Regions from separate parts of the Sinorhizobium sp. BJ1 genome, predicted to be linked through region 4. Evidence: riboswitches for the same ligand, from Rfam matches in the RefSeq annotation. Region 4 holds a riboswitch; each other region holds the start of a gene.
What was found. A riboswitch is a leader RNA that binds a small molecule or an ion and turns the genes downstream of it on or off. The one in region 4 is predicted to bind cobalamin.
Positions count from the first base shown of each region.

Region 1: linked by a shared signal. The riboswitch ahead of bluB (5,6-dimethylbenzimidazole synthase) and the one ahead of CO676_RS35235 (ABC transporter substrate-binding protein) in region 4 are both predicted to bind cobalamin.
Region 2: linked by a shared signal. The riboswitch ahead of cobU (bifunctional adenosylcobinamide kinase/adenosylcobinamide-phosphate guanylyltransferase) and the one ahead of CO676_RS35235 (ABC transporter substrate-binding protein) in region 4 are both predicted to bind cobalamin.
Region 3: linked by a shared signal. The riboswitch ahead of CO676_RS07445 (CbtB-domain containing protein) and the one ahead of CO676_RS35235 (ABC transporter substrate-binding protein) in region 4 are both predicted to bind cobalamin.

Region 1 covers NZ_NWTH01000005.1:251,711-256,396, reverse strand. The annotation lists gene CO676_RS09700 (DUF2865 domain-containing protein) at 151-1,269, shown strand; gene bluB (5,6-dimethylbenzimidazole synthase) at 1,223-1,978, opposite strand; cobalamin riboswitch at 2,022-2,233, opposite strand; partial or broken gene CO676_RS09690 (SDR family oxidoreductase) at 2,346-3,161, opposite strand; gene CO676_RS09685 (TolB family protein) at 3,209-4,033, opposite strand; gene CO676_RS09680 (NAD+ synthase) at 4,036-4,686, opposite strand, start outside.
Region 2 covers NZ_NWTH01000005.1:136,998-141,683, forward strand. The annotation lists gene CO676_RS09130 (adenylate/guanylate cyclase domain-containing protein) at 1-1,379, shown strand, start outside; gene CO676_RS09135 (FecR domain-containing protein) at 1,438-2,454, opposite strand; cobalamin riboswitch at 2,694-3,089, shown strand; gene cobU (bifunctional adenosylcobinamide kinase/adenosylcobinamide-phosphate guanylyltransferase) at 3,224-3,751, shown strand; gene cobW (cobalamin biosynthesis protein CobW) at 3,755-4,686, shown strand, end outside.
Region 3 covers NZ_NWTH01000004.1:272,281-276,966, forward strand. The annotation lists gene CO676_RS07435 (ferric iron reductase) at 1-347, shown strand, start outside; gene CO676_RS07440 (CbtA family protein) at 419-1,207, opposite strand; gene CO676_RS07445 (CbtB-domain containing protein) at 1,374-1,550, opposite strand; cobalamin riboswitch at 1,590-1,862, opposite strand; gene CO676_RS07450 (anthrone oxygenase family protein) at 2,075-2,551, shown strand; gene CO676_RS07455 (VOC family protein) at 2,597-2,947, shown strand; gene CO676_RS07460 (cystathionine gamma-synthase family protein) at 2,975-4,258, opposite strand; gene CO676_RS07465 (Lrp/AsnC family transcriptional regulator) at 4,379-4,686, shown strand, end outside.
Region 4 covers NZ_NWTH01000010.1:51,271-55,956, reverse strand. The annotation lists gene CO676_RS15960 (pseudoazurin) at 1-90, opposite strand, end outside; gene CO676_RS15955 (ABC transporter ATP-binding protein) at 87-890, opposite strand; gene CO676_RS15950 (iron ABC transporter permease) at 887-1,915, opposite strand; gene CO676_RS35235 (ABC transporter substrate-binding protein) at 1,912-2,874, opposite strand; cobalamin riboswitch at 3,135-3,367, opposite strand; partial or broken gene CO676_RS15940 (ribonucleotide-diphosphate reductase subunit beta) at 3,416-3,714, opposite strand; gene CO676_RS15935 (hypothetical protein) at 3,926-4,180, shown strand; gene CO676_RS15930 (hypothetical protein) at 4,200-4,388, opposite strand; gene CO676_RS15925 (MBL fold metallo-hydrolase) at 4,452-4,686, shown strand, end outside.

The DNA.
Region 1 (4,686 bases), on a different contig from region 4:
TAAATCGCAGCCGATTTAAGGAAAACAAATATGCAGCAATTCAAGGTGCTACAGCGTCCTTTGTGCGTCTGAAAAGACGCACGGCGCTGTGGCGGGGCGAAACGCAGGAAAAGACGAGTGCCAGTGTTCAGAAGTGCGGCGTCCTGGAGGATGATGCGCCTTGCTGCAGCGCTCCTGCCGCTCGCCTTGTGTATGGCCGGACAGGCTTCGGCCGCAAGCGTATGCGAACGCCTGAGCGCCCGCCTCGCGGAGCTGCCGGCGGCCTTCACCACAACCGCCGATCTCCGCGATTTCACCGGCGCGGTTTCACGCCAGAACATCGAAATTCGCCGCGCAAAGAACGAACGCCGGCGCATGGCATGCAGCAATGACTCCGTCGTCTACATCGACAGCGAAAATGAAGCTGCCTGCGCCGAACTCGACGATGCGATCGGCCGGATGGAGGACAATCTCCGCACGCTCAAGGCGCAACGACGGCATTTGATTTCCAAAGGCAATGACGACATGCGCCGGCGGATCGTCGCCGCCATGGAGTTGAATGGTTGCTCAAGAGAAGCCGGCCTGAACTGGGACGAGACGATCCCTGACGAGACGATTCCTGACGAGTCGAGCACCGAAGAGGCTCACGTTCACCGCAACATTCTCGAAGACTTCCCGCCGGACGGCGAGGACTATCCGTTGCTGTTCGACGGTCCAGCGGACGACTTCACATTCATGGAGGACGGCGCTGCAGGCGGCCTCAGGACCATGTGCGTGCGTACTTGCGACGGCGCATTTTTCCCGATTTCGTCGAACGCGACACCGGCCGACTTCGGACGCGATACCGAGCTTTGCCGGGCACGATGCCCGGCAGCCGACACGGAACTCTACTATCACGTGCTGGCCACCGAGGAGAGCGAGCAGATGATTTCCGCGTCGACGGGCAGGCCGTACACGGAACTCCCCAACGCCTTCGCCTATCGTACCCGCGGGGTCGGTGCGCCCGGTATCTGCGGCTGCCAGATACCCAAGGTCGCAACGGGTAAGAGCAGCAACAATTCCGCGTCAGGAACGAAGCTTTCGGTGGTCAGCCCCTCCGTCGTGACGATCAAGGGCACGGCTTTGCCGGCGTCCGGATCGCCGGCAGCAAAGCCTGTGGAAGAGCGCCCCTACGACCCCACGACCAGCAAGGTCCGCGTCGTCGGCCCCGCCTTTCTGCCGCAGCAAGAGAGCGCGATCGATCTCAAGAACCCTCGGGGGCCGCGCTATCAGCCGCTGCAGAATGAATGACCTGGTCGACAAACCGCTTCCCGCCGTCGCGAAGGCCCCATCTTTCCTCGAAGATCAGGTCCTCGAGCGGTACCCGTTGCCGCCAGCCCTTCACCGCTAGTTCCGGTTGCTGGTAGAGTCGGTCGACAAAACCGAGGCACAGCCAGGCGACGATTTCGATGTGTTCGGGCATGCCGAGGATCGCCTTGATCTCGTCCTCGTGGAAAATGCTGACCCAACCGACGCCGACCCCCTCGGCCCGCGCTGCGAGCCAAAGGTTCTGGACCGCGCAGACCGTCGAGTAGACGTCCATTTGCGAATTATGCGTGCGCCCGAGCACGACGGCGCCGCCGCGCGTGCGATCGCAGGTCACGCAAATGCTGAGCGGCGCCTTGCGTATGCCCTCGAGCTTGAGTGAGCGATATTTCGCCTGCGCCTCGCCTGAAAACATGCCGGCGGCTTCCTCATTGGCGCGCCGGAATGCCTGCCAGACTTTCTCCCGCGTCTCGCTCCGGCGCACGAGCACGAAGTTCCACGGCTGCATGAAGCCGACGGACGGGGCGCGATGCGCCGCATCGAGCAAGCGGGAAATCAGAGGCTCGGGCAGCGGTTCAGGCAGGAACTCGTCGCGTACGTCGCGGCGCGTCTCGATGGCGCGATAGACGGCGGCACGCTCGTCCGGTGAAAAGGCACCGGCCGCCGTAAGGCAGTCGTTCGGGTCAGGCAGCATCGTTCGATCCCCAACAATGCACAACCTCCCGCCGTCCATGCGGGGCCGGTCTATCTTGTCAGGCCGGTCTTCTGACTACGGATCACTCGACTGGGCCGCCTTCCCGGATCGCATCAAGACCCAGTGGCAAAGCTCTGAAAACGTTCAAAGCTGTTTTGGCGCAGCCGTCCCCATCACAGCGTTGGGCACGTGCCGGAATTCAACCGGCTTCCCGATTCTCCCGCCTCAGCGGGCACCTGACGGCCGCATATGGGCACAGGCGCAGGCGAAAGGCAAGACTACAGCACGTGCGTCTTATCAGACGCACAAGATCGCAGTAGAGCTTTGGATTGCTGCATGTTTCTACATGCAGCAGGCCGAGAGCGACTCAAAGCGGCGCTGTCGGATGCGGCGATCCGTCATACGCACCCCAGATTGACTGGTCGAAGCAGATCACCGAGCCGGTCATCAGACCGGACTCGTCGGAGGAGAGATAGGCGCACGCGCGCGACCTCGGCGGGATCGACGAGCCGCCCGAAAGGCTGGCTTGCCGCCGCCTTCTCCAGCCAGTCCTCGGGAGCGCCGTGATATTCCCGTTGGATGCGGTCTTCGCCTTCCGATGCCATCCAGCCGATGTTGAGGCCGTTGACGCGGATGCGGTTGCGCAGCAGCGCATAGGCGGTGTTCTTCGTCAGCGCCTCCAGAGCACCCTTGGATGCGCAATAGGCGGCGATGAAAGGCTGGCCCGCCTTCGCCGACATCGAACCGATATTGACGATCGTGCCTTCGGTCTTCTCACACCGCATCACCTTCACCGTCTCCTGCATCAGGAAGGAGGGAGCACGCACGTCTATCGAAAACATGCGATCGAAGAGTTCCGCGTATCGAGGATCGTGCCGCGGTCGGTGATTGCGGCGGCATTGACGAGCCCATCGACTCGGCCAAATTCACGATCCCAGGCCGCAACGACCGCCCGGGCGTCCTCCACGCGCTCCAGGTCCGCCTGGACATAAACGACCTTCGCGCCGGTCGCCTCACCGATCTCGGTCGCCTTTGCCTCGCCCTTCGCCGCATGGCGCCCGCAGATGACGATGCCCGCAGCGCCCCGTTCAGCGAACAGTCCCGCAATCGTGGCGCCGAGCCCCTGCGTGCCGCCGGTCACGACGGCGACCTTGCCGTCCAGCCGGGCGTAGTCTTTTCCCATGAATTCCTCCCATAGATCTGAGAGCGAACCGTCGGCTCGCCGTTGGCTCACGCGGGCCAATACCGCACGAAGGCGAAAGCCTCGCCCGAGGGCGACCAGTTCGGAACATTGATTGTCCCCTGCCCGCCGAAGAGCTCGAACAGGACGCGCGCATTGCCGCCTTCCGGATCCATCAGCCGAAGCCGCACATCGAGGTCGCGGGGGTGGTCGAAGACCTGGCCATCATAGGAAAGCACCAGCAGATGCTTGCCGTCTGGCGACGGATGCGGGAACCAGTCGCCATAGGAGCTGTCGGTAACGCGCTGGACATCGCTGCCGTCCGGCCTGATCCGCCAGATCTGCATGCGGCCGGTGCGGCTCGAGTTGAAATAGATCCACGCGCCGTCCGGCGACCAGTCCGGTCCGTCGTTGCGGCCCTCGCCATGCGTCAGCCGCCGCTCCTCGCCGCCATCGACCGAGATCGTGTAGATGTCGAAGACTTGGTCGCGGATGCCGCAATAGGCCACGGTCCGCCCGTCCGGGGACCAGCCGTGCCAGTAGGACGGCAGGTTGCGCGTGACGAGCCGCGGCGTGCCGCCCGCGACCGGCAGCAGATAGATCGCCGACTTGCCGAATTCGGTCTTGTCGCTGATCGCAAGCATTCTGCCGTCCGGCGAGATGCCGTGATCATTGTTGCAGTGGCGGGCAAAGCCCGTGTCGATCTCGGTAGGGTCGGCCCCGTCGAAACCAAGTCGATAGAGCCTGCCGTCGCCGTTAATGATGAGGAATTTGCCGTCAGGCGACCAGTTCGGCGCCTCGACGAGCCGCTCCGTCTGCCACACGACGCGCGTCTCTCCACTTGCGATATCGAAGATCTCGACCGAGCTACGCATGGCTAGCCCCTGTCACGGAAACGGTTGGTGATCGGGTAGCGCCGATCGCGGCCGAAATTCTTCTTGGTGATCTTCACGCCCGGCGCCGACTGCCGGCGCTTGTATTCGGCGATGTAGAGCAGGTGCTCGATCCGATGGACCGTCGCCTCGTCATGCCCGCGGGCGACGATTTCTTCCGTACTCAGTTCCTTCTCCACCAGGCACTCGAGAATGTCGTCGAGCGCCGGATAGGGCGGCAGCGAGTCCTGGTCGGTCTGGTTGGGGCGGAGTTCGGCCGAGGGTGCCTTGTCGATGATGTTCTGCGGAATGACCTCGCCGGAGGGACCAAGCGCGCCGGGCGGCACGGCACCATTGCGCCAGCGCGACAGCGCATAGACCTGCATCTTGTAGAGGTCCTTGATCGGATTGAAGCCGCCGTTCATATCGCCGTAGAGCGTGGCGTAGCCTACCGACATCTCCGATTTGTTGCCGGTGGTCACCACCATCGAACCGAATTTGTTGGAGATTGCCATCAGGATCGTTCCGCGCGTGCGGCTCTGCAGGTTCTCCTCGGTGATCCCGGACTCGGTTCCCTCGAAAGTATCGGCGAGTGCACTGAGAAAACCTTCAACCGGCTCCTCGATCGCGACCACGTCATAGTGGCAGCCGAGCGC
Region 2 (4,686 bases), on a different contig from region 4:
CCGGCGAACTCTGGCTCTATGTCAGCGAGGATCGGGCCGAGAGATATGTGTCGGCCGGCCAGGTGCTCTCAGCCGCCGCTCCCCAGGAGGTTAGCGCCGCGGTCGAAGGCAGCATCGTCTTCGTCGGCACGTCGGCTGCCGGTTTGCTGGACATCCGGACCACGGCTCTCGGGCACAACGTCCCCGGCGTCTCGCTCCATGCCCAGGCCGTCGAGCAGATCCTGTCCGGTCGCTTCCTCTCGCGTCCGGACTGGGCCAACGGACTTGAGATCCTTTCGATCGCGGTTGCTGGCAGTCTGCTCGTGGTGCTGACGACCTTCGTCAGCCCGGGCGTGGCGCTCGCCTGCGGGCTATTGATCACCGGACTGGCTCTCGCGGCCTCCTGGGTCGCCTTTCTCCATCTGGGACTGCTCCTCGACCCGCTTGCCCCCATCCTTGCCGCGTCGATCACGCACTTCGCGGCAACGGCCTACCGCTTCCTCGTGACCGATAGGGAGCGCCGCGTCGTGCGGCGCGCCTTCGGTCAATATTTGTCGCCCTCGCTGCTCTATCGCATCGAGCACACGCAGAACGCCTTGCGCCTCGGCGGAGACGATCGCGAATTGACTATCATGTTCGTCGATGTCCGCAATTTCACCGAGATCAGCGAACGATTGGCGCCGACGGAGGTCGTCGGTTTCTTGAATACGCTGCTCGATGCGTTGAGCCGGCATGTCATCGAAAACGAGGGCACACTCGATAAATTCATCGGCGATTCGATCATGGCCTTCTGGAATGCGCCCGTCGACGTCGCCGACCATCCACGCAAGGCCGTTCGTGCCGCCTTGGCCATGCGAGAAACGCTTGCTCGCCTCAATGACAAGGACGCTTTCGGTTTTGGAGCGGGACAAAAGGTCGCGATCGGCATTGGCATCCACACGGGGCTTGCCTGCGTTGGCAACATGGGAGCCGAGACGCATTTCAACTATTCGGCCGTTGGCGACCCCGTCAATGTGGCGGCGCGCATCGAATCCGCTTGCAAGGAGGTCGGTTTCGATATCCTTGTCTCCGAGACGACGGCAAAATTGGCTGGTGGTTGTGCCTTGCTAGAGGCCGGAGCGTTGGGGCTCAAGGGCAAGAGCATGCGAACGAGGCTCTTTGCAACCGTGGGTGACGAGCGACTTGCCGCCTCTGGCGAATTCACCGAGTTGCAGGATATCCACCGGCGGCTGATTGAGGCTTTGCGCACGCGCTCCACCGAGAGCCGTCGCACTCTGGGAGCCGCAAAGCTCAAGGCGTCCGCGCTGGCGCCAGGTTTGTCGGACTTCTACCGCCGGATTTCGCGGCGCGGCGATCACTTCGTCAATGAGCCGACGGCGAAGGACGCGGTTGCCGAGTAGGGCGGCTTCGCCGCCGGGGACCGCGCTGCTTCTCTCAAGATCTCAATTGCAATCACCATCATCCTGGCGTCCGATCGTAACGCGAGTGATCATGGTCACGTGGCCCGTCTGGCTTGTGGGGCCTGTCGGGCTTGCTCAGTCTATCCTTATGTCCGTCCGGCTTGCCGTGCTTGTCCGGTTTGCTGGGCTTGTCCGGTTTGCTGGGCTTGTCCGGTTTGCTGGGCTTGTCCGGTTTGCTGGGTTTGTCTGGTTTGCTAGGCTTATCTGGTTTGCTGGGCTTATCTGGTTTGCTGGGCTTGTCGGGCTTGCTGGGTTTATCTGGTTTGGGCGGCTTCTCGATAGGGGGAGCCGTTTTGGTTGGCGGCGCGGCACGGGGGGGTGGCGGATCAGGACGGATTTGGATCGCCGCTGAGAGGCCGCAGCCGGTGCCGCTCCATCCGGGCGAGAGCTGCTGCTTGCCGGAGAGGAACGGCAGCGCCTGTTGATTGCCGAGTGTCCTGAGGGTGCTCCGATCGACCCGCCTTGTACGTGTCATGTCGCCATTCGGGCGGGCGACGACACAGTCGCAGCGCCGTGTCAGCTGTTGGCAGCCTCCTCGGCCGCAAAATTCGGCAGCGCCGCTCAAGAGGACCACCGCGGTCGTGCCGTCGCCGCCGACGTAAAAGTCGAAGACGGTGCCTCGAACGCCTATCGTTCCGGCCGGCGTCAGGATCTCATAGGCCGCGTGTTTCGAGTTGCCGCTGATCCAGCGAAATGTTCCCTTCGCCGCCGCAACGGTTAGCTTCTGCACCGATTTCGAGTCGTCGAAGACGAACCTGTCAATGACGACCGACGAGCCGGCACCCACGGCGAGCTTGCTTCCATCTCGGAACACGAACTGGCCGAGTCCCGATCTGGATGTTCGAATCCGCTCGTCCCGATGGACCGGGTCCCTGACGACCAGCGGTCCGCGCGCCCCGCTCACCTGGGTCTGGATGCGGATCGCCTGGCCGATTGGTTCGGCGGCCTTGCTTGGCATAGAGCCGTAAAGCGCGACGCTTAGCGCGACAAATGCGGCACGACGCAGATATGCCATCGCACCCCCCACCAAGGCTGTACTGAGAAACTCAGTGCCATGGACATGATCGAAAAACCTGTGCGAAACATGTATCCCGCGTCAGGTTCGAGATGCGCGTTTTACCATGCGGTGGGGAAGGGTGTCTGCCTACCCGTTTGGAGTATGAGGATCGGATACGGTCGGCGACGCGGCCGCGCTGCCGCAATTCGCCGGCCTCGCGTCGCAGCCGGTCGATTGACTTTGCCGCCTGCGCTTCATAATTAACGACGATGGATGGTTCCCCCGCACCGAAGCGGCGCGGGGGAGTAAATGGGAATGTGACGGGCGGACCCACACCGGGCGCCCTTATCGCAGCCGACCCCGCGACTGTAGAACGGTCAGGGTTCGCCATTGGGCATGCCGCTCCTCTTCCGATGAACCTGCACGGGGCAGTTTTCGCGGGATCGGAGGGCGCGCCGGAAAAGCCACTGGCGTGGTATCGTGAGCAGCTGGGCTGGACGCCTCTTCTTCTACGAATCGTCCGCCTTCACGAGCCAGCAAACGCCGGGAAGGCGAGGCGGACCCGTTCGGGCCCAGCATCGCTGCGCGCACCTGCGCAGTGCTTGCCCGTGACGCCGAGAGCCAGGAGACCTGCCGTCCATCAGGGCATTTCGCCCGGGGGAGTTCTCCCCAACGCCAGCACGGAGGTTGTCGTGGCTTACACATTGTCTTCTGCGCGTGCTGGTCACGCAGCCGCTTCCTATGGCCGTCCTAGCCCCACAGGTTTCATCGCGCGAGGCCGGGTCGGATGACAATCTCGAACGCCGGCCCAGTCCTCGTGCTCGGCGGCGCGCGCTCCGGAAAATCCAGTTTCGCTGAAAAGCTCGTCGAAGCCTCGGGGCTCCCGATGCATTATGTCGCGACCGGCCGCGCCTATGACGAGGAAATGCGCGACCGCATCGCTCACCACCAGGCCGCGCGGCAGGGCAAGGGCTGGACGACGCATGAGGAGCCGATCGATGTTTCCGGACTGCTTCGCCGCCTGGATGCTCCGGGGTGCGCCATCCTTGTCGACTGCCTCACGCTTTGGGTGACAAACCTGATGATGGAGGGGCGCGACATGGCAGCCGAATTCGCGGATCTTGCCGCCTTGCTTCCGGCGGCACGGGCGCGGCTTGTCTTCGTTTCGAATGAGGTCGGTCTCGGCATCGTTCCGGAGAACCGCATGGCGCGCGACTTTCGCGATCATGCCGGCCGCCTCCATCAGATCGTCGCGGAGAAATCCGCCGAAGTTTATTTCGTCGCGGCTGGGTTGCCGCTGAAAATGAAGGGTTGATTCATGACACTCGCGAAGGCCCAACCGGGCAAGATCCCCGCCACCGTCATCACCGGCTTCCTCGGTGCCGGCAAGACGACGATGATTCGCAATCTGCTGCAGAATGCCGACGGCAAGCGGATCGCCCTGATCATCAATGAGTTCGGCGATCTCGGCGTCGACGGCGACGTGCTGAAAGGCTGCGGAGCGGAAGCCTGCTCGGAAGAGGACATTATCGAACTCACCAACGGCTGCATTTGCTGCACCGTCGCCGACGACTTCATACCGACAATGACGAAATTGCTCGAGCGCGAGAACCGCCCCGACCATATCGTTATCGAGACCTCTGGTCTGGCCCTGCCGCAGCCGCTGGTCGCCGCCTTCAACTGGCCGGACATCCGCAGCGAAGTGACGGTCGATGGCGTCGTCACCGTCGTCGACAGCGCCGCCGTTGCCGCGGGCCGTTTTGCCGACGATCACGACAAGGTCGACGCACTGCGCGTCAATGACGACAACCTTGACCACGAGAGCCCGCTCGAAGAGCTCTTCGAGGACCAACTGACCGCCGCCGACCTCATTGTTCTCAACAAGACCGATCTTATCGATGCCGCCGGCCTGAAGTCCGTACGCGAAGAGGTTGCCTCGCGTATCAGTCGCAAGCCGACGATGATCGAGGCAAGGAACGGCGAGGTGGCGGCCGCGATCCTGCTCGGCCTCGGGGTCGGCACGGAAGGCGAGATCGCCAACCGCAAATCGCATCACGAGATGGAGCATGAGGCCGGCGAGGAGCACGACCACGACGAGTTCGACAGCTTTGTTGTTGAGCTCGGAGCGATCGCCGATCCAGCTGTCTTCGTCGACCGTCTCAAGGGGGTTATTGCCAAGCACGACGTGCTGCGGCTCAAAGGCTTCGCCGATGTACCCGGCAAGCCGATGCGTCTCCTGATCCAGGCGGT
Region 3 (4,686 bases), on a different contig from region 4:
GCGGCCTGTCGGCCCGCGCGCAATGGCGGCTAGCCGCAGACAGTCTCGCCGGTGCTTTCCTGGAGATCGGGCGGCGGCGGCAAGAGGAAGACAAGGCGATCGAGCAGGCGCTGGCGATCGTCAACCACGCTCACTCGCCGCTCGCGTCGCGGCAGCTTCATTACGAAAGGATCGAGGTTGCTTGCGGTGGTGGGGGAGAGGTGCGCTCCAGGACCTACCGGATACGCGGCGGCTGCTGCCTCTTCTATCGTGCCGATGGCGGCAGCTACTGCGACACCTGTGTGCTGCTGGAGCCTGAACTTCGACGAGATCGGCTACGGGCCCATTTGCTCGCCAACGAAGTGTGACGTGAGCCACACCCCTGGCCTTCTCCCCGCATGCGGGGAGAAGAGACAAGCGGCGAACGGACGCATGTGGGCTAGTTCACCCGGAGAAACCGGTCGTTGATGAAACCGGAGACGATGCCAAGCACGAGCCAGAAGGCGAGCGTCGTCGCAAGCGCGGCGACGGCGAACTCGGCGCCGAGCACGGCCGGCACGTTGCTGGAGATGTCGAGCGGCTGCGGCGCGCCATAGAGGTGGGGAGCAGCGACAAGGACGAGACCCCCCAGCTTGGCGACGATTCCGTGCCGGAGTGCCAACAGGTAAAGGCCGGCGGCGGAGAGCAGTATCGTCGCCACCCACCATGCCTGACGGTCGCCAAGCTCGGCGGCCGGAAAGCCCGGCAGTTCCGGTGGCAAGCCGACTGCGGGCAGCAGGTGCACCGCCAGCCAGCCGAAGGCGCCCCAGAGCGCGCCGTTGGCAAGCGTGATCGGATAGCCGACCACCAGGCTGATGCCGGCAAGCAGCAGCGAGAAGCCTGCACCGGTGACCAGATTGGCGGCAAGCGTGCCGGAAAAGCGGCTCATGCCGAACATGATGCCGCCTTCCTCGTGTTCTTCGCCCTCATGGGCATAGGCGGGCGTGACCGGGGAAAGCGCGGCAAGCATGTCGCCCAACGACGGGGCGCCGTTCAGCAACGAATGCTGCTGATGATCCGTGGCCGCCGGCTGCTCACCGGCTGGCTGTCCGGGGGCGGCTGGCACTTCGCCTTCGAATTCTTCCGCATGCAGGATGAGCGGCGTGACGCGCAATTCCTGGGCGCCGGTCATGAAGACGCCGGCTACCAGCCCGGCCACAATCGCGGCCAGAAGTGTCTTGACGATCATTGTCGTTTTTCCTCGGCGGGCGCGGTCGCCCTGCGGCAGCCGGCCCCGCTCCATGGACGCAAACCGGCGCTTGCCGGCGCGTGCCAGCGGCACGACGCTCCGAGCACCGGCGTGTCGGTTGTTGCTTCGTTCGATCTGGAACGCGGCCAGCGTTCCATAGCTTCGCTTAGTGGCAGGGGAAGCCGTAGGAATGACGCGTGTCGTGGGCCGTGTCATGCAGCACGGCCGAATTCGCCAGGCCGGCACCGAAGACCAGGAAGCCACCGATCATGAGGGCAATGATACCCGCGGTCAGTCGGTCGCTGAGGGAAAGCGGAATGCTCGAAACAGTAGACGTAGCCATGACAACCTCCGTGATGGCAATGGGATATTCCCCTTGGGCACTATGCCCGCATCGCTTGGCAGGTTTCCTGGCTCGCAGCGTCAGATGCCCAGATTAGGCACCAGGGATTTGCCTCACCTTCCCAGTTCGAACCGCCCTCTCGCGGTTTTACCCAGTGGCTTCTTCCGGATCGCTCCGGAATAGCAAATTCACGCTGCTCTACAGTCGCGGGGTCGGCCGTGATTGAGATGCCCAGCTTGGGTCCACCCGTCACGTTCCCGTTTACTCCCGAAACGCGTTCGCATTCCGGGAACCAACCGATCATCGATGATTAGGTGGGGACGCCGACGATGTCAATCGAGCCACAGCGGAAAGTACGAGAGGGTTTTGCGAGCTTGCGGTGCAGGCACGTGGTACGGGACAACCCCTGATGACTGTGATGCGTCAGTCGGTTATTCCTTCCTTGACTTGCTCAGGTTCAAGCCGGGGTGATCGTCGGCTATGGCCGCGAAACCAACCGCAACCAATGTCTGGAGTGTCGCGTGATGATTGCCTTTGTTCCCGCACTGGCCTTCGCTGCCGTCGTCGGCTCTGGCCTGATGGCTGGGCTCTTCTTCGTCTTTTCCGTCTGCGTCATGCAGGCGCTTTCGCGGCTGCCGCCCGAAGAGGGTATCGCTGCGATGAACGCCATCAACGTGGTCATCCAGAATCCGCTGTTTCTTACGGCCTTCATGGGAACGGCACTTATTGGCCTCGCGCTCATCGTTGCCGCCTTTGTCTGGGGCGGGGAGGGGAGCTATCTGCTGGCAGCGGGGGGGCTTGCCTATATCGTCGGCACGCTGATGGTGACGATCGTCTTCAACGTCCCCTTGAACGACGCACTCGCAGCGGCCCGCGGTGAGGCTGCGGTCGAAATCTGGCAGCAGCGTTATCTAACGGATTGGGTCTGGTGGAACCACGTCCGCACAATCGCCTCGATCGGGGCGCTGGCGCTCCTTGTGCTCGGCTACGCCCGAAGCTGAAGCGCAGCGTCAAACACTGGACCGCATGAGATTCGGGAGGAAAACATGACTGTCCGACGCATCGTGCCCAATCTTCAGGTGTCCGATCCCACATCGGCGCACCGCTTTTATGCGGACCTGCTCGACCTCGAGATCGTTATGGATCACGGCTGGCTCGTCACCTTCGCAGCCAAGGGCAGTTCATCCATGCCGCAGGTGAGCTTCGCCACCGAAGGCGGATCGGGAACGCCGGTGCCGGCGCTCTCGATCGAGGTGGATGACGTGGACGAAGTCTATGGGCGTGCGAAGGCTGCCGGTGCAGAGATCGTCTACGATATCACCGACGAGCCCTGGGGCGTGCGGCGCTTCTTCCTGCGCGATCCGTTCGGCAACATAGTCAACATCCTGTCGCATTGAGCGGGGCACGAACCCCGGCGCAACCGATCAGACGGTCGTCAGTGCGTTGGCGACGTCGGCGACGAGATCGTCCGGATGCTCGATGCCGATCGACAGGCGGATGGTGGATTCGAGCACGCCGATCCGGCGCCGCACCTCGATCGGCACGCCCGAGTGAGTCATGGCAGCCGGGTGGCTGGCGAGCGATTCCGTGCCGCCGAGGCTGACGGCGAGCTTGAAGATCTGCAGGGCGTTCAAGAAACGGAAGGCTGCCTCCTGGCCGCCGGCGATGTCGAAGGAGAAGGTCGAGCCGGCGCCGGTGCACTGCGCGGCAAAGACGCGGCCGACCGGCGAGGCTTCGTCGTGGAAGGGCAGATAGTGGATCCCTTCGACCTTCGGGTGGTCGCGCAGGAACTCGGCGACGATCCGGGCGTTGTCGTTCGCCTTCTCCATCCGGACCGACAGCGTTTCGAGCGACCGACCGAGCATCCAGCAGGAATGCGGGTCGAGCTGCGTGCCGATCGAGCCGCGAAGCGCCTTCACCTGTTTGATGAGCGCCTTGGAGCCAAGGACGGCGCCGGCGATAAGGTCGGAGTGCCCGCCGACATATTTGGTGAGCGAATAGAGCGACAGATCGGCGCCGTGTTCGATCGGCTGCTGGAAGACCGGGCCGAGCAGGGTGTTGTCGCAGGCGACGATCGGCCTCTGCCCCTGTCTTTCGCTGATTTTTTCGGCGATGCGGCGGATCATTGCGACATCGACAAGGCTGTTGGTGGGGTTGGCCGGCGTCTCGATGAGCACCGCGGCGATCCGTCCCCTGCTCATCGCCTCCTCGGCGGCAGCGCTGACCGCCGCTTCGTCGGTGCCATCGGCAAAGCCGACGGCATGAATGCCGAGACTGAGGAAGGTCTTGGCGAGCAGCGTCTCGGTGCCGCCGTAGAGCGGCTGCGAATGCAGGATCGCATCGCCCGGCCGCACGAAGGCAAGCAGCGTGGTGGCGATTGCCGACATGCCGGAGGAAAACAGCGCGCCGGCCTCGGCCCGCTCGTACACGGCAAGCCGATCTTCGACGATTTCGCTGTTCGGGTGGTTGAAGCGGGAATAGACGAGTCCGGCACCGACGCCCGCCGGCGGTTCGCGCCGTCCCGAGACGAAATCGAAGAAGTCACGGCCCTCCTCGGCGGAATGGAAGACGAAGGTGGAGGTCAGGAACACCGGCGGCTTGACGGCGCCTTCCGAAAGCTCGGGATCGTAACCATAATTCAGCATCAGCGTTTCGGGATGCAGTTTGTGGTTGCCGATATGGGTCTTCGACGGATGCGGCGCGGTCATGGCTTATCTCCCAAGCGGACTCGATTATCGGCTAAATTATATCAAACGCTTGGGCCGATCCTTGCTATTTGCGATCACTTCGTTTTGATGGGCGCAATTTTTTGCCGGGGATTAAGCGATATGACGCAGAAAATTGCCGACGAGATGGATCGCCGCATCCTGCGGGAACTGATTACCGACGCGCGGATCACCAACAACGAACTAGCCGAGCGCGTCGGCCTTTCTCCTTCGCCCTGCCTCAGGCGACTGCGGCGCCTCGAGGAGACCGGCGTCATCCGCGGCTATACGGCGCTCGTCGACCCGGTTATCGAGGGTTGGACGATGACGGCGATCGCCACCGTCCGCCTCAGCCGCCAGCACGAGGACGAGATCGTCATGTTCGAGGAGGCGATCAGGGGATCGGATGAAGTACTCGAATGCCACCTCGT
Region 4 (4,686 bases):
CATCTTGACCTCGACCGTCTCGGCGCTCACCAAGGCCGGCATCGAAATGGCAATCAGCACGGTCAACAGCAGCCTGACAAGACTGATCATGAAATCCTCTTCAGCATCGGCTTTTCGGCAGGCGGGGAACCGGGGGCGCGGTAACGGATATGGCAGCGGCCGTCGCCCTGGTACTCGACATCAACGTCGACGCCGAAGACGGTGCGGATTCGCTCTTGGGTGAGAACTTCGTGCGGCCGTCCCAATGCAGTGACGCGACCGCCGCTCATCAAGGCGATGCGGTCGCAGAACATGGCGGCATGGTTGAGATCGTGAAGTGCGGCAACCGCCGTCAGCTTCTGCTGGCGCACGAGATGCAGGAGACCGATCTGATGGCCAACATCGAGGTGGTTCGTCGGCTCGTCGAGAAGGAGCATCTGCGGCTGTTGTGCCAGGGCGCGGGCGATGTGCAGGCGCTGCCGCTCCCCGCCCGACAGCGTGTGCCACGTCCGCGCCGCAAGCTGCGCCATGCCGACATTGCGGATCGCCTCGTCGACGATCTCGTCATCCCTCGTCGACCACGGTGTGAGAGGGCCGAGATGCGGCGTGCGGCCGAGTTCCACCGCCTGGCGCGCCGAAATGCGCTCGCCCGTTTCGGCCTGCTGCTCGACCAGCGCAATGCGCTTGGCAATTTCCTTCCGTCCCAGCGTGTCGACGCCCTGTCCGTCCAGCAGCACCCGGCCGGACCGCGGCCGCCGGAGGCCGGCAAGCAGCGACATCAGGCTGGTCTTGCCGGAGCCGTTCGGCCCGACGATGCCGAGAAACTCGCCCGCGACGACGTCGAGCGAGACATCCCGGAGGATGGAAACTCCACCCGTCGACCACGAGACATTGCAAGCGGAGAGTTTCATCGAACTGTCCTGCGCTGGCTGAGGATGACGGCAAAGGCCGGTGCGCCGACGAGCGCCGTGACGACGCCGATCGGCAGCACCTGCCCCGGAATGATGACGCGCGACACGATGTCGGCGGCGATCATGAACACCGCCCCGATCAAGGCGGCGGCGGGAAGCAGCAATCCGTGCCGGACGCCGACGATCATCCGGGACACGTGCGGGATGACGAGGCCGACGAAACCGATCGACCCGACGATGCTGACCATGGCCGCCGTCATCATCGCCGATGCGCCAATCAGGACGACATAGACCCGGCGCACCGGGATGCCGAGCGAGGCGGCGGACTCGGATCCGAAGGTGAAGGCGTCGAGCGCCCGCGCGTGCCACAGGCAGACAATGAGGCCGACCACCGCGACAGGAACGGCGAGCCAGACATCCGGCCAGCGCACGCCGGAAAGATTGCCGAGCAGCCAGAACATGATTGCGCGCGCCTGTTCCGCATTGGCGGCCTTGGTAACGATGAGCGACGTGAGCGCGTTGAAGAGCTGCGAGCCGGCGACGCCGGCCAGAATGATCGCGCCATGGCCCCTGCCGGCACGCATCGCCAGAAGGCTGACGAGCCCGAAGGCGAGAATGGCTCCTGCGAACGCTCCGACCGGCAGCGTCAGCAGGCCGGCGCCGATGCCGAGAACGGCGACGCCGACCGCACCGGTCGATGCACCCGCCGAGATACCGAGAATGTAGGGGTCGGCCAGCGGATTGCGCAGCAGCGACTGCAGCACGACGCCGGAGACCGCCAGCGCCGAACCGCAGCAGGCGGCCACGATGGCGCGGCTCACCCGGTAGTTCCAGATGATGCCCTCGTCGAGCGCATCGAGGCCGTATCCGGCATCCCACAATCGGTTGGCGACAGTCTTGGCGACGACGCCCATGGGAATGGCCGTCTCGCCGATCGCCGCGCCCAGCCAGAGCGCGACCAGTAGCACGACGAGCGCCAGCAGGCTGGCGCTCGTCCGCGACAAGGATGGCGCGATGCCTATCACTTGTTCAGGCCGGATTTCTCGACGGCATCGGCCAGCACCTCGATGCCTTCGATGGTCCGGATCGTCGGGTTCATCGCCTGGGCGTCCATCTCGACGACGTGGCCCTCTTTCACCGCAGGCATCAGGCTGGTTACCGGGTCCGACTCCAGGAACTTGTGCTTGACGGCGACGTCGTCGGCGGGGAAGCGACGGCGCTCCATCTTTCCCGCGACGACGAGCGTCGGGCCGGACTTGGCGATGGTTTCCCAGCCGACGGTCGGCCATTCCTCTTCGCTGTCGATGACATTGTCGATGCCGAGCGCCCGCATGATATAGCCCGGCGCGCCGTTCTTGCCGGCGACGTAGGGATCGATGTCGAGCTCGGCGCTCGAGAACCAGAACACCGCGGAGAGCTTGCCGTTCGCCGACGCGATCTTCTTCTTCGCCGCATCCTCACGCGCCCTCAACTCGGCGACCAGCTTCTCGCCGCGCTCCTGGACGTTGAAGATCTGGGCGAGTTCGGTGATTTCCTGATAGATGAGGTCCATCGTGAAGACCGTGTGGCGAACGCCATCGCCGCCGCCGCTATTGTCCTTGCCGACGCAATCGGCAGGCGACGTGTAGACCGGAATGCCGAGTTCTTCGAACTGCTCGGGCTTGGCGACGATGCCTTCGCGCCCGACATGCCACTGGAACTGCGCCGTCACGACATCCGGCTTCTTGGCGACGACGCCTTCGAAACTCGGGTCGTTGTCGGCCAGCCGCTCGACGTTTGCATTCGCGTCCTCATAACCCTTGATGACCGGACCGATCCAGACGGCGGTACCCACCATCCGATCCTGAAGGCCGAGCAGGTACAGGATCTCCGTGCTGCTTTGGCCGATCGAGACGGCGCGTTCGGGCGCCTTCGGGAAGGTGACCGGGCGGCCGCAATTGGTAAGCGTCAGCGGATAGCTGGTTTCGGCGGCCTGGGCCTCCATGCCGATGGCCGCCAGAAGAACGGCAGCAGCCCACAGGATGCCGCGATTAGATTTCGCAAAGATGCTTTTCATAAGTCTATTCCCCGGATTCGATGAAGCGGCCGCACGGAATGCGGCCGTTCGTGGCGCGGACGGACGGAGTCAGACCGCCTGCCGACAGCGCGACGGCGTCGAGGAACGGGGAAGACCGCAGGCTAAAAGGCGCAGATCGGCGCGAGGAGAGGTCATGCTGTGTCCTGTTCCGGGCATCCCCGCCCGCATTGGAGTGAACGCATGACGGCAGGTCTCCTGGCTCGCGGATATCTGCCGTCCACCTGCCTTCCCACGATCGAGCTCGCAGTGGCATGACGCTTTCGCGTCACTAGGATGGGCGGCAATCCGCTTACAGTTGCGGGGGCAGCCACGGTCTTGGTCCCTCTTGGGTCGTCCGCACCGTGTTCCCTATTAATCCCCTTCGCTTCATCGTAGGGGAACCGTCACTGGCTTCATTAAATAGTTGATCTCAGCTGGTCAAGGCCGGTTCTATCGCCATGCCGGAGCGTCAAAAATCCCAGTCCTCGTCCTCCGTCGCGACCGCCTTGCCTATGACATAGGACGACCAGCCGCGAAGAAGTCATGGTTTTCGTCGGCGGCCGGCGAGAGCGCCGACAGGATCGCGGGGTTTGCAGGCTTCCGGCGGGAACAGCGCCTCGTAGCCAAGCTTCATCAGCGCCTTGTTGGCGTTGTAGTGCAGGAATTTATTGACGTCTCGGTGAGGCCGACGCCGTCGTAGACCGCTTCGGTATATTTCACCTCGTTGTCGTAGAGCCCGAGCAGCAGGTCGAAAGCGAAGTACTTGATGTTGGTAAGCACCGCCTCCTCGTGCGGCGTCACCGGATAGGCCATCAGCTTCACGCGCCGACACCGTTCTGGATCGTGCCGAGCAGCGTCAGGCCGGTGAAGCGAGACGCCGCGATTGCTCCCGACGGCAGCAAGCAAAAACGTCTTCCTGCAACAGACGCCACAATCAAGTATAATCCTTGAGCAATCACGGAGACAGGAGGAGGGACAGATGTCCGTCGACGCAGGACCGCGAACAGTGGGCGCCGAATATGCGATCGAGTATCTGCAGGAGCATCCGGAAGCCGGCCTCTGCTGCGAGGATCGGCGCTGCTGGATCACGCCGAATGCAAACGAGACCGACCGGCAGGCCCTGCTTCTCGAGGCGATCGAGGCCGAGCGGCTCAAGGACGATCCTCGCCTCCGACTCGTGTCCGGAATCGCCCATGCGGGCCGATCGCTCTGGGTCGTTCGAAGAATGACATGACGACATGGATACGAGCGAGTTAATCGCGTTGCGCTGAGCCACGCGCACGAATGCCGTTGACGATCAGGCGGATGCAACTGCGCATGAAGCCCGGCTTATCCGGACCAACCGGCCATTCGGAGCCCTGGCCGGTCTTGAGTGCCGCGGCGGCGCGGATCAGGTCCATGATGCGGGCGGTCGCCAGCGCGTCGCCGCCCCAGGAATGCATGTGAGCGGCGGTCCGGGTGTGATAATGCCTGCTGCAATGCCGGCGATTTTCTTGAGAGACCATATGACAGACATGACCTCGACACTCAGGATCTTTGAACCCCGTCCCGGCGTGTTTGCCTATTACGATGGCCGCGTCGAGGGACGGAGGCTTCATGGCGCCTCGCCAAATTGGCTCGATGACGGTGCCTACGGATTGGGCGTCGCCTCCTATGCCATCTTCGACGCGGGCGAGGCGCTCGTTTACGATACGCATATCTCGCTTGCCCATGCGCAGGCCGTCAGGCGACATCTCGAGG